DNA from 4 places in the Viridibacillus sp. NPDC096237 genome. Region 1 is predicted to be linked to each of the others. Evidence: riboswitches for the same ligand, from Rfam matches in the RefSeq annotation. Region 1 holds a riboswitch; each other region holds the start of a gene.
What was found. A riboswitch is a leader RNA that binds a small molecule or an ion and turns the genes downstream of it on or off. The one in region 1 is predicted to bind S-adenosylmethionine.
Positions count from the first base shown of each region.

Region 1 (3,191 bases):
AGCCAGCAAGGCCGAATCCTGCACTGATAGGGGTTCCAGCGACCTCTACAATACCTGCTAAGCCACCAAGGATAGCTGCTGTAATCATCATCGGTAAGGCAATTTTAGGCTTCATAAAAAAGTTGCGCATTTGAATCTTTGGAGAACCCATTACGTGGGCAAGAGCAGTGCCTAAAGAGTTTGCTTTATAGCTTGCAATACACATTCCTACACCAGAAGCTACAACACCAAGATTGGCAGCACCAGCACCGATACCTGAGAGCATAATAACAGTTGCAACTCCGATTGTCGATAATGGTGATAAAATTAAAATACTAAAGATTACAGCAATGGTTGAGCCCATTATCACGGGTTGTAAATGTGTAATATTATTAATAATAACACCAACATATCCTGACCCATTACGAACAAAAGGTAAAATAATAGTGCCTAATAACCCAGGGATGAAAATTGTTAATGCTGGTAGTAGTAAAATCGTGTAGTCCTTTAAACGTGTACCTACGTATTTAACAAATAACACAGCTAATCCTGCTGTAATTCCTGTATTTATCACAACGCCTATACCATTCAGTGTCATAACGCCGTCAGTTGATATTTGCACTACTCCGCTACCTACAATCGAAGCAAGACCAATACTAGCAGTCTGAATTGGCGTTAATTTAAATGACAGACCTACAGTTACACCGATAATGACAGGTAACATGCTCATAACGAGTACAGATATATCTAAAATATGTTGTAATATCGGAAAATATGGAATGATCAATTTTAATATTTCACCCACTAAAGCATTTGGAATGAGGGATACTACAATTCCCATACTCATACCAGTTAATAACTTGTTAAAAAAATCTTTCATACGACAAATCTCCAATCTCAAGTGAGTTAATGTTCTAAATTATATGAACAATTCAGACGGCGGTCAATGCAACCAATAGTAGCATTCTATTGAATAAACACATAAAAGAGTAAATATACAACATCAACTAGAATATTATTGATAAATTCGCACATTTATTTTATCTGACAATTCTATCATTTAAGTACTTTTTATAAGCTGATAGATGTGGACACAATAAATCAAAAAATAAATGAAGTAATTTATGAAGGAGAGATTACATGGATAATATGTTATTAATGTCTCACAGCATCTTCCCAACGGCCGATATATCCCGTACGTAGTCAAATGGACAAGAAGTTATACCAAATTAAGTTTTATATGGTTATGGGTATGATGCGTACTTTATAACAAACAATCATGCAATGCTTCAAGAGGAATTCATTAACTCTAGTGTGAAAATAGATCGCTCATTAAGTGATACCGATTACAACAATAAAGAGTTTGTTATCGAAGATATTGATGGTAGATGAATAGCATTTGGGATCAAACAAGGCTAAAAACGGAGCTTAAAGTTGTTTTTTTGTAATGAAAAGCTATCATAATTGCTAGTAAGAATCATATACTTAAAAGAATTTTCGAAATTTTATATTGACAATAGATTTCGAAAGTTGTAAATTTAGAAACAACAAAATAACTTTTTTCTTATCCAGAGAGGTGGAGGGACTGGCCCTGTGAAATCTCAGCAACGGACGCTGTACCGTGCTAATTCCAGAAGCGTATGCTTGAAGATAAGAAGAGTGCATGGACGTATCATCAACCTCTTCTTATCGAGAAGAGGTTTTTTGTTCAAAAAAATGATGAGGTGATGGATATGTCAACAGAATTAATCAATGCACTAAAAACGTTAAAAGAAAAGAAATGGATCGATTTAACACATACTTTTGGAGCAGATACACCACGATTTAATGCATTTAAAGGGTTAGAAAAGACAACGCTATTTTCACATGATGATGGCTTTTTTACTCAAAACTTTGCCTTTGCTGGTCAGTACGGTACACATTTAGATGCACCTATTCACTTTGTCCGTGATGCTCGCTATTTAGAAGAATTGGAGTTAAAAGAACTTGCATTGCCGCTCGTTGTAATAGATCATTCTAAAGATGTAGCCGAAAATCATGATTTCACGTTTTCAGTTCAAGATATTTTAAAATTTGAGGCTGAATACGGTGAAATTGAGGCAGATACATTTGTTGCACTCCGCACAGATTGGAGCAAACGTTGGCCTGATATTGAAGCATTTAATAACTTTGATGCTGAGGGTAATCCACATGCGCCAGGATGGTCAGTAGATGCATTGAAATTCTTATTTGAGGAGCGTCATATTAAAGCGGTAGGACATGAAACATTTGATACGGATTCTAGTGTATTATATCGTCAAAACAATGCTTTACTTGGTGAACTATATGTATTGGAACAAGATACTTATCAAGTAGAGTTGCTCACTAATCTAGACCTGCTACCTCCAAAAGGGGCTATCATTTTTAACATCGTACCAAAACCTGAGAAGGCTTCTGGCTTCCCAGTTCGATCATTTGCTATTCTACCTTAAATAATTTGTACCCACTCGTCTGAAACGGCATAGTAAGAAGTAATTTATGCTAGATACCGTTGGCTCCGGCCGTCATAGTATAGACGCAACTGAATAATAGAATCTAAGTCGTGATCCTTTTGGTTATTAAAATTGATGATTTGAATGGAATTGAAGTAGCGGAGTTATTGAATGAGCACCTTCAATGTATGGTACAAAATTCTCCTCCGGAAAGAATACATGCCTTAAATCTTGAGGAATTGAAAAAATCAGAAATCACATTCTGGAGTGCTTGGGAACAAGATACATTAGTTGGATGAGGTGCATTAAAAGAACTTAATGCTCACCATGGTGAATTAAAATCAATGCGTACTTCTTCATTACATTTAAGAAAAGGTGTTGCAAGATACATTCTTGAACATATCATTGAAGAAGCTAGGAATCGTGGTTATACGCGATTAAGTTTAGAAACAGGTTCAATGGAGGCTTTTGAACCTGCTAAGAGGCTATATTCTAAAATTGGGTTTCAATACTGTAAGTCATTTTCGAATTCTATTGAGGATTCAAATAGCGTGTTTATGACATTAGAATTATAAGTATACTGATTGAGCATTCTTTTAACAGATAGAAACGATAAAATACAAAAAGAGCATGTTTTGAATTTTTTTTTCAAAACATGCTCTTTCTCTTCGCCTAAATAGTAACTCGTTTAGTCTATTGCTCGCTCCTTTATTATTATTAAATGTTTGATGATAAGCGAAC
Region 1 is NZ_JBNNTI010000009.1:89,947-93,137, reverse strand. It holds gene ACQKMD_RS07865 (PTS transporter subunit IIC) at 1-859, opposite strand, end outside; SAM riboswitch class I at 1,541-1,636, shown strand; gene ACQKMD_RS07860 (cyclase family protein) at 1,713-2,450, shown strand; partial or broken gene ACQKMD_RS07855 (GNAT family N-acetyltransferase) at 2,570-3,025, shown strand; gene ACQKMD_RS07850 (biotin-dependent carboxyltransferase family protein) at 3,168-3,191, opposite strand, start outside.

Region 2 (3,191 bases), on a different contig from region 1:
GCTCTGCTACCCCCTCAATATCCGATGTACGAACTGCAAATCTTACGAAGCCTTCTTTGAAATCATTATTTACTACTGTTTCAATAAGACTGTGATGTAAATGCTCTGTCTCAGCTATTAGAGCTCTGTCATATGTACCGAGATACTCGATATAGCTTAGATCAAAGTAGCTAAGTGCATTATACGTTCCGCGCCCTTCATGAACGCCACCTTCAACAGCATGGATTCCTTGGCTTTGTAATAGCTTAATTACTTCTTTTGGTTCATCTACAAAATGTACTAAGTGATCAAACGATAATGTCATGTTCAAGTCCCCTTATTTAAATAAATAATGTGAAACGATTTTCACAAACGATTTCTCGATTATTAATAACGCCCTTTCATCAAAATCAAATTTCGGATGATGATGCGGGAATTGTGTGCGTTCATCGTCATTACGAGAGCCTACTTTGAAATAAGTGCCTGGCCTTTCATTTAAAAAGTAGGCAAAGTCTTCTGCACCCATTGACGGCTCGATATCTATTACAGATTCTACACCGAACTCATTTTCAAATAACTCTTTTACAAGTGCAGTTTCGAATGGGTGATTATAAAGCGCTGGGTAGCCACGTAAATAATCAATTCCATACGTTGCATGCGCTGATTCAGTAGTCCCTTTTACAATTGCATAAATTTCCTCTTTCACCTTACTACGAACATCTTCTGTCATTGTACGTACTGTTCCTTCAATAATCGCCGAATCTGCGATAATGTTAAAAGCACTACCTGCACGGAAAACTCCCACTGTCACTACCGCTGCATCAAAAGGGTTTAAGCGACGACTGACTATGTTCTGTAATGAACTTACTATTTCACTACCGATTACGATTGAATCGATGGATTGCTGTGGTTTCGCACCGTGTCCACCAAGCCCTTGAATTTTAATCGCGAATTTATCTACTGCTGCCATTCTATAGCCATCACCAACAGATACTTTTCCAACTGGAACACCTGAATCTAAATGTGCACCGAAAACATAATCCACATCCTTTAATACATCTTCAGCAATCATGAATTTTGCACCACCAGGTGGTTTTTCCTCCGCATGCTGGAAGATGAAAATAATGTTACCATGTAAATGCTTGCAGTAATGACTGAGCGTTTTTGCTGTCGCTAGTAATGCGGTTGTATGCCCATCATGTCCACATGCATGCATGACGCCTTCTTTTTGAGATTTATAAGTAACTTCTTTTAAATCTGTAATTGGTAATGCATCAAAATCGGCTCTTAAAGCAATTGTCTTACCAGACTGCTCCCCTTTTAAAATTCCGATTAAACCATTTCCACCAATCCCTTTTTTCACTTCTAAACCAAAACCCTCAAGCTTATCTGCAATAAACTTTGCTGTTTCATATTCTTCAAAAGATAGCTCAGGATGCTCATGCAAATATCTTCTCCATCCAACAATTTCAGCAAAGCCTTGATCTATTTCTTCATAAATTGTAGTTAAAAATTCTTTTTGCGTGATCGCACTCATTCAATATTCCTCCATTCTATTTATCCCTTTAATTCATATTAGTTTACTATGAATTAAAGCTAAATTTTTTTCTTAGAACTTTTCATTATAGTATTACATATTTATTTCATGATAATAAAAAAGCCGACTTCTATATTTCACTCCAAGAAATCGACTTTGTATACAAGTCCCTCCTCATCTATCAAGTTTTTTAATCAACTTGCAGGAATTAGCACCTTGCTATAATAGCGGTTGCTGAGATGTCACAGGGCCAGTCCCTCCATCTCTCTCGATAAGAAAACCTATTGAATTAGTAGTATTTAAAAATCATGATACGTCACTCCATTAAAAATTGCAATATATTCCCTGTAATTCTCTAAATTAATATGGCGCTTTTTGATAAAAATAGTTCGGTGTTTTACGTTCATTGTCATATGGTTTATGGAAAACATGCGTTGTAGCTGGTGATAATGGTGGAATAAGCCATGTCCAATTTCCCGTTACGTCACGCCCTGCAATTTGCTCATTAGTTTCGAAGCGCTTGAATTGTTGCGCTGCTGTATGGTGATCTACAATGCTCACATCATCTTCTTTATACGAATATAAAACTGCTGCATTCAATTCAACTAATGCGCGGTCTTTCCATAAAGTCGAATTAGATGCTGTATTTAGACCCATTTTCTCTGCAATTATTGGAAGCATATTATAACGATAATCATCCGCTAAATTACGCGCACCAATTTCTGTTCCCATATACCAGCCGTTAAAGGGAGCCGCCGCATACGTGATGCCACCTACTTCGAGTTTCATATTCGAAATCATCGGAACCGCATACCATTTCAACTCAAGCTCTTCAAACCATTCAAACTCAGGATGGCGAATCGGTACTTCTAATATATATTCAGCTGGAATATCGAATATTTGTGGGGCTCTATCCTCTACTTGAATAACAAGTGGTAGCACATCAAAACGGCCACCCTGTCCTTGCCAGCCAAGTTGCTCACATTTTTGTGTAAACGCTACTGAATCTGGATCGCCTACAATACCATCAGTTGTTTCATAACCTGCATAGCGAATTAATTGATGGTTCCAAACTCTTACATCACGTTGAGAGAAAACCGTAATCGTTGGACGAATACGACCATCATTTGTTGCAAAATCAATATGCTCTAAAAGTGCGTGGAAAATATCCTGCTCATCTCTTAATTCGCGCTGATCAAGTAATTGCATCGTTTGCCAAAATAAGCGACCAATACACTTATTGCTATTGCGCCAACCTACTTGTGCACCAAACTTCAGTTCATCTATCGTATGTTCATAAAAACCATTGTCATGAATCTCATGCTCTACTTCAGCTATGCGACTCACTAACTCCTCATCAGATTGTCCCGTTTCCGAATAATACATCTTTATAAATTCAATTGCCTCATTCAACATCGCTATAGTTCCTCCTGTCACTACTCGACTTCCTATCTACCATCATAGAAGAAGTGATTTCCAACAGACAAGGCATAAGACTTAAATAATGTGGTGATTTTGTGGCAACTACATTTTTATTATAAAATGAACAATAAAATACTGTAGTAATCAAATATTTTATCCTTATCCAATATAAAAAAGGACTATTAATGGTATGAAACCAATTAATAGTCCTCGCTTTTACTATGCTTTTTTAGTTCTTCTGTTAAATAAAATT
Region 2 is NZ_JBNNTI010000019.1:66,362-69,552, forward strand. It holds gene ACQKMD_RS12175 (VOC family protein) at 1-304, opposite strand, end outside; gene ACQKMD_RS12180 (M20 metallopeptidase family protein) at 317-1,516, opposite strand; SAM riboswitch class I at 1,688-1,794, opposite strand; gene ACQKMD_RS12185 (nitric oxide synthase oxygenase) at 1,877-2,932, opposite strand.
Region 2: linked by a shared signal. The riboswitch ahead of ACQKMD_RS12180 (M20 metallopeptidase family protein) and the one ahead of ACQKMD_RS07860 (cyclase family protein) in region 1 are both predicted to bind S-adenosylmethionine.

Region 3 (3,191 bases), on a different contig from region 1:
AGAGAAAAATGGCGATTTCACAACTGTGTCGTTTATGTTAGATAACAAAGATAACTATAGTGTCAACTCAGAAGTTGTACCACTAGCAATCTATCTAGAAGAAGGCGACAAAGTCGAAGTGAAATATATCAACTCAGGCGAAGTCTTCTTACCTGTAAAAGAGCTCGTAATAGAAGGATTAGTAAAAGAATAAAATGAAATGTCTACCTGTCACTTCATAGTGGCAGGTTTTTTCATAGGTTTATGATTAAGTGAAAGAGATAATTAGTATTATAAAATGAAGCAAATTAGGTCAAACGCATACAAAAAACCTCTAAAACTAGGTATCCCTAATTTTAGAGGTTCCTTTATTACTTCCAAGTAAAGCCTTTTTGCGCCAAAAATTCATTGATATGTGGTCGACGTTGCTCTATTAAGAAGTCAGCCATTTGTTTTGTCCAGTTAGCCATTTTACGATTTGATCCACGACTAGCGTAGTAAGCTTCCAGTGTTGCATCATATTCATCTAGCAATGTGTCATATTGTTCTACATCATAATTATTTTCATGCAGTACAGCTTGTACTGGTAAACGAGGTTTTGTTTCATTTCGCTTAGTAGGTACACCGATTGTTATAGCGAACAAGGGGAAAACGTATTCTGGAAGCCCGAATAATTCGCTAATTTCATTTGGATTATTACGCGCTCCACCAATATAACAAATACCATAACCTTGGTCTTCAGCAGCAATAACGAAGTTTTGAGCGAAAAGTGCAACATCTGCAACACCTACAAGTACGTTTTCCGCAGAATCAGCAATAATTTCTACACCATTTTTTTGACCAGCAACTTGCAGTCGTTTAAAATCTACACAAAATAAAAACGAAGCACCAGCTGTTCCAAACTGGAACTCATTATTTGAAAGTTCTCCAAGTTTTTTCTTCTTATCTTCATCCGTAACCCAAATGACGCTGTATGCTTGTACGAAATGAGAGCTTGCCGCCATTTGTGCTGTTTCAATTAAATCGATAATGACTTCTTTAGGAATACTTTCTCCTGTATATTTGCGTACAGAAGAGTGACTACGTAGTAATTCTTTTACCATAATTAGAAACCCCTTTGTGAAATGAAAATATTTACTTTCTTTAGGCTACCATAATTTAAAGTTTACTTAAATTAATTTTATATGACTAAACAGAGTATCTATTAAATTAATTTTCAGAAAAGACAAATAAAGGTATTGACATCGGTTCGATATATCTTCTATACTTGTCAACAAGATGGAACTGAATCAAATACTCTTATCAAGAGCGGCGGAGGGATAGGCCCTACGATGCCCAGCAACCGGTGAGTGACGAACTCACAATGGTGCTAATTCCTACAGATTTTTAATCGGATCTGACAGATAAGGGGAGGAAAAATTGCGTATGCAACCCTCTTCTTAGTGAAGAGGGTTTTTGTTTTTCCACAAAATCCTCATCATACCTCCGATTTGCCATCTAAAAACATTCAGGAGGAATAAATGATGACTAACTTACGTCCAGAAACTTTATTATTACACGGTGGCCAAGTAGCAGATCCAACAACAGGTGCACGTGCGGTACCAATTTATCGTACAACCGCTTACGCTTTTAATAGTTCGGAGCATGCTCAAAAACTATTTGCACTTGAAGAACCTGGTAATATTTATTCTCGTATTATGAACCCAACTGTCGATGTATTCGAAAAACGCGTTGCACTTTTAGAAGGTGGAACAGCAGCAGTAGCATTATCTTCAGGAATGGCTGCTATTTCATTCTCAATTTTAAATATTGCTCGTGCTGGAGATCATATCGTTGCTTCAGGTAGTTTATATGGCGGTACATATAATTTATTAGCCAATACTTTACCACGCTATGGCATAACAGCTTCATTTGTAGATGAAAGAGATCCAGAAAATTTCCGTTCAGCAATTCAAGAAAATACAAAAGCGATTTATGTGGAAACAATCGGTAATCCAAGTTTAACTGTAGTAGATATTGAAGCCTTGGCAAATATCGCACATGAAAATGAGATTCCATTAATTGTTGATAATACATTCCCATCACCATATGGTTCAAATCCAATCAAGTTCGGAGCAGATATTGTAGTGCACTCTGCAACAAAATGGATTGGTGGACACGGTACAGTAATCGGTGGAGTCGCTGTTGATGCTGGAAAATTTGATTGGACACAAGGGAAATTCCCTGACTATACTGAGCCAGATGCATCTTATCATGGTATTCGCTATGGTGTTGATGCTGCAAGTGCTGCATTCGCAACTCGTCTGCGCGTTCAATTACTACGTGATTTCGGCCCAACATTAAGTCCTGACAATGCATTCCAATTAATTCAAGGTCTCGAAACACTACATTTACGTGTACCACGCCACAATGAAAATGCACAAAAAGTTGCAGAATATCTACGTAGTCACGAAAATGTAGAGTGGGTTAGCTTCAATGGCTTTGAAGACAGTGCAACTCATGAAAATGCAAAGAAATATTTAAAAAATGGCTTTGGTTCAGTTCTAACATTCGGTATTAAAGGTGGGCGTGAAGCCGGTCGTCAATTAATTGATAATATCGAGTTATTCTCCCATGTAGCTAATGTTGGTGATGCACGTTCGTTAATCATTCATCCAGCATCTACAACACACCAACAGTTAAGTGCGGAAGAATTAGTAGCTGCAGGAGTATCTGAAGAGCTTGTACGATTATCAATTGGTTTAGAAGCAATTGAAGATATTATTGCAGCTCTAGATAATGCTTTCGCAAAAGTAGATGAAGCGGTAGTAGCAAAATAAGTATTTATATAAGAAGAAAAGATCAAGACAAGGGATGACGAGAGGCATTATGTCATCCTTTTTCCTTTTCAAAGTATAATATTTTATACTATGAACAATTTGTCTGGAAATTTAAAATACAGTTAATATGTTATTATTAATGGATTAATTTGACCTTTCTAGAAAAACAATTGTCCTCTCCCGAAAGATTTTTCTTGTAATCTGTTCATTAATAGTCTAAAATCATCAATAAGTAAAAAAATTGAAACACAGTGTATTAGTGATTGATAGAATCGCTAAACACTATTTGAAGAACTATTCGTAAGGGGATTGTGAGGCATACACGCTGTGAAGGGGTTCAATACAGCAGTACAGCAACATAATTAGCAAATAGCGATATATCTTTTTCTCTGA
Region 3 is NZ_JBNNTI010000019.1:1,931-5,121, reverse strand. It holds gene ACQKMD_RS11880 (hypothetical protein) at 1-193, shown strand, start outside; gene ACQKMD_RS11875 (NADPH-dependent oxidoreductase) at 351-1,082, opposite strand; SAM riboswitch class I at 1,276-1,389, shown strand; gene ACQKMD_RS11870 (O-acetylhomoserine aminocarboxypropyltransferase/cysteine synthase family protein) at 1,503-2,798, shown strand.
Region 3: linked by a shared signal. The riboswitch ahead of ACQKMD_RS11870 (O-acetylhomoserine aminocarboxypropyltransferase/cysteine synthase family protein) and the one ahead of ACQKMD_RS07860 (cyclase family protein) in region 1 are both predicted to bind S-adenosylmethionine.

Region 4 (3,191 bases), on a different contig from region 1:
AATGCTTGTACATGGACAAGTCGTAAATGGAGCCATACTTCAAAAGACGGTAAATTACTTGTACGATTATTTTATAAAAATTCAAACCCAGCTTTTGAAGAGATGAAGCATTTAAGTAAAGCAGAATTAACTAAAATCGCATTAGAGGATATTGCAAAAAGCTTAAAAATAGAAGCAGAGCCCACTGTTGTAGATGTGACAAAGTGGAATGATTTAATGCCAGTTTACCATCTTGGACATGCAAAAACAGTAGAAGCTTTATCAACTAAAATGGCTTCTTCATATGAAAATATAGTACTTGCAGGTTGCTCTTATTACGGTGTAGGTATTGGCTCTTGTATTAAAAATGGAAAAGAAACCGCAGAATCGATACTAAATAAAATACAGTAAAGAATGATCATTAGATTGGAAAGAGCTATTAGAAATAACAATTTCTTTAGCTCTTTCTTTTTGCACAAATTTTTAGTTTAAACAAATTGGAAAACTACTTGAAAGTGCTAAATGAATTGTTACTATAAAATGAATGAGTAAAAAAAGGGAAGTTTGATTATAGGTATTCTATTTTTGGTAATCGGGTTGGTTAGTATTTATTTTCTATAGACCAATCATGGGTTATTTCATCTCGCAAAAGCAACGATCGAACAACAAGACATAGAGATGGCTATAATAAACCTAGATACGTATTTATTTTGAGTAAGTAGCTGATTTAAATGTCAAAGATGTTGTCAAGGTACAATTCAATCAAAGGAAACTTAATGCAATTGGAGCTAGTAGTATACATCATGTGAATATGCGATTGCCCCATTTTATATGTGTCGAATACAAACGTAGCAGTTGGTGCAGGCACGATGAGCCAAATCAAAAGATGGGGAAAGCTAACTATGCGCTAGCTGGACATAATATGAATAATGGGAAGGCACTCTTTAGTCCTCTTACAAATGCAGAAGAAGGTATGGAAGTTTATTTGACTGACTTTTAAAAAATCTATGAATATAAAATTGAAAAAATACATATTGTACAACCGGAGCAAATTGATGTGATTGATGAAAATGAAAAAATGATAACTCTTGTTACATGTAATTATGATGGCTCTAAACGCATGATCATTCAAGGTAAACTGGTTGAAACAAAGGGTTATGATAAAGCAGAAGGTAATGAAGTTTTTTCAAATAAACAGCAACGATAGAAAGGTCAATCTTTTAATACGAAGTCTTCAAAAGTCCTCTTTTTTTGTTTTGTAGTAAAAATATACATATAATACTGAGTTTTGCTGCAATTGCGAAAATCCACTTGACGATATTCATCTCAGGGGTTATGATTCTTTTAATTATTCTAACAATTAAATAAATATTTCTTATCAAGAGAAGCTGAGGGACTGGCCCTTTGAAGCTTCAGCAACCAGCCATTTGGTCAGGTGCTAACTCCAGCGGATTTACTGATTGTCCGAAAAGATAAGAAGGAGCGAACTTCGTAATCGTCAAGCCTTCTTATTCATAAGAAGGCTTTTTTATATAGAAAGGAAGGGATTTTAATGGGATTACTTGAAAAACTACAAACACAAGTGTTAACGGCTGACGGTGCGATGGGCACTCTATTATATTCTTACGGAATCGATTATTGTTATGAGGAATTGAATATCACTAAACCTGAAGTGATTGAAAATATTCACCAACAATATATTAAAGCTGGTGCTGACATTATTCAGACTAATACATATACAGCGAATGCCATTAAATTAGAACGTTATGGTTTAGAGAGTTCAGTAAGAGAGTTTAATGAATCGGCAATCGCAATTGCAAAACGTGCTGCGGCACCAGGAGGACAATTCGTCTTAGGGACAATTGGCGGTATTCGCGGTATTCGTAAAAGTGAAGCGACACTAGATGAGATTATAGTTGCACTTGATGAGCAGGCTGGGCATCTACTGTCGGGTAATCCAGACGGTTTATTACTTGAGACGTACTATGATTTTGAAGAGCTTTCATCCGTAGTGAAGCATTTGCGCAAAGTAACAGATATACCAATCATCTCGCAAGTATCCATGCACGAGCCAGGAATTTTACAAAACGGCTTACTACTAAATGATGCACTACACCAATTAGAAGCTTTGGGTGCAGATATTATTGGAGTAAACTGCCGTTTAGGCCCCCACCATACAATCCAAGCGTTTGAAGATGTTGAATTACCATCAAAGGCATTCTTATCTGCGTATCCAAATGCAAGTCTACTAGATGTAGAAGATGGCAAAATTGTTTATGAATCAGAGGCTGATTATTTTGGTCGTGCAGGTGTTTTACTACGTGACCAAGGTGTTCGCTTAATCGGTGGGTGCTGTGGTACAACACCGAAGCATATTGAAGCGGTTAAAAAACGTATTGCGGACCTACCACCAATTGAAAATAAAATTGTAAAAAAGAAAAAAGTGGTTGAGATTAAAGAGGCGATACCAGATCATCATGAGCCACTCCATGAAAAGGCGAAAAAGGAACGTACAATTATCGTAGAGCTTGATACACCTCGCCATCTTGATACTGCCGCCTTTATAGAAGGTGCGCAAATACTTAATGCAACAGGAGTTGATGCTGTCACTATGGCTGATAATTCGTTAGCATCTCCTCGTATTAGCAACATGGCAATGGGCTCTATTTTGAAAATGCAAAATAATATTCGTTCCCTCGCCCATATTACTTGTCGTGATCGCAATCTAATTGGCTTACAATCACATTTAATGGGCCTAGATGCATTGGGCATTAATGAGATTCTTGCAGTTACTGGAGACCCTACAAAAGTAGGTGATTTCCCAGGTGCAACTAGTGTTTATGATGTTTCAAGCTTAGAGTTACTTCAGTTAATTAAACAATTGAATGAAGGGATATCATTTTCTGGTAAACCTCTTCGCAAAAAGGCTAATTTTTCTATTGCAGCTGCATTTAATCCTAACGTTCGAGTACTTGACAGAGCTGTAAAACGATTAGAAAAGAAAATTGAGTGCGGAGCAGATTATTTCATCACACAACCTGTATATACAAAAGAAAAAATAATAGAAATCTATGAAGCTACGAAACATTTAGAAACCCCTATCTTCTTAGGGATTATGCCATTAACCGGTATCCGAAATTCGGAGTTTTTACATCATGAAGTACCAGGTATTAAGCTCTCTGAGGAAGTACTTGAGAGAATGCGTGCAACAG
Region 4 is NZ_JBNNTI010000029.1:32,791-35,981, reverse strand. It holds gene ACQKMD_RS15270 (protoporphyrinogen oxidase) at 1-390, shown strand, start outside; gene ACQKMD_RS15265 (sortase domain-containing protein) at 983-1,186, shown strand; SAM riboswitch class I at 1,352-1,458, shown strand; gene ACQKMD_RS15260 (bifunctional homocysteine S-methyltransferase/methylenetetrahydrofolate reductase) at 1,532-3,191, shown strand, end outside.
Region 4: linked by a shared signal. The riboswitch ahead of ACQKMD_RS15260 (bifunctional homocysteine S-methyltransferase/methylenetetrahydrofolate reductase) and the one ahead of ACQKMD_RS07860 (cyclase family protein) in region 1 are both predicted to bind S-adenosylmethionine.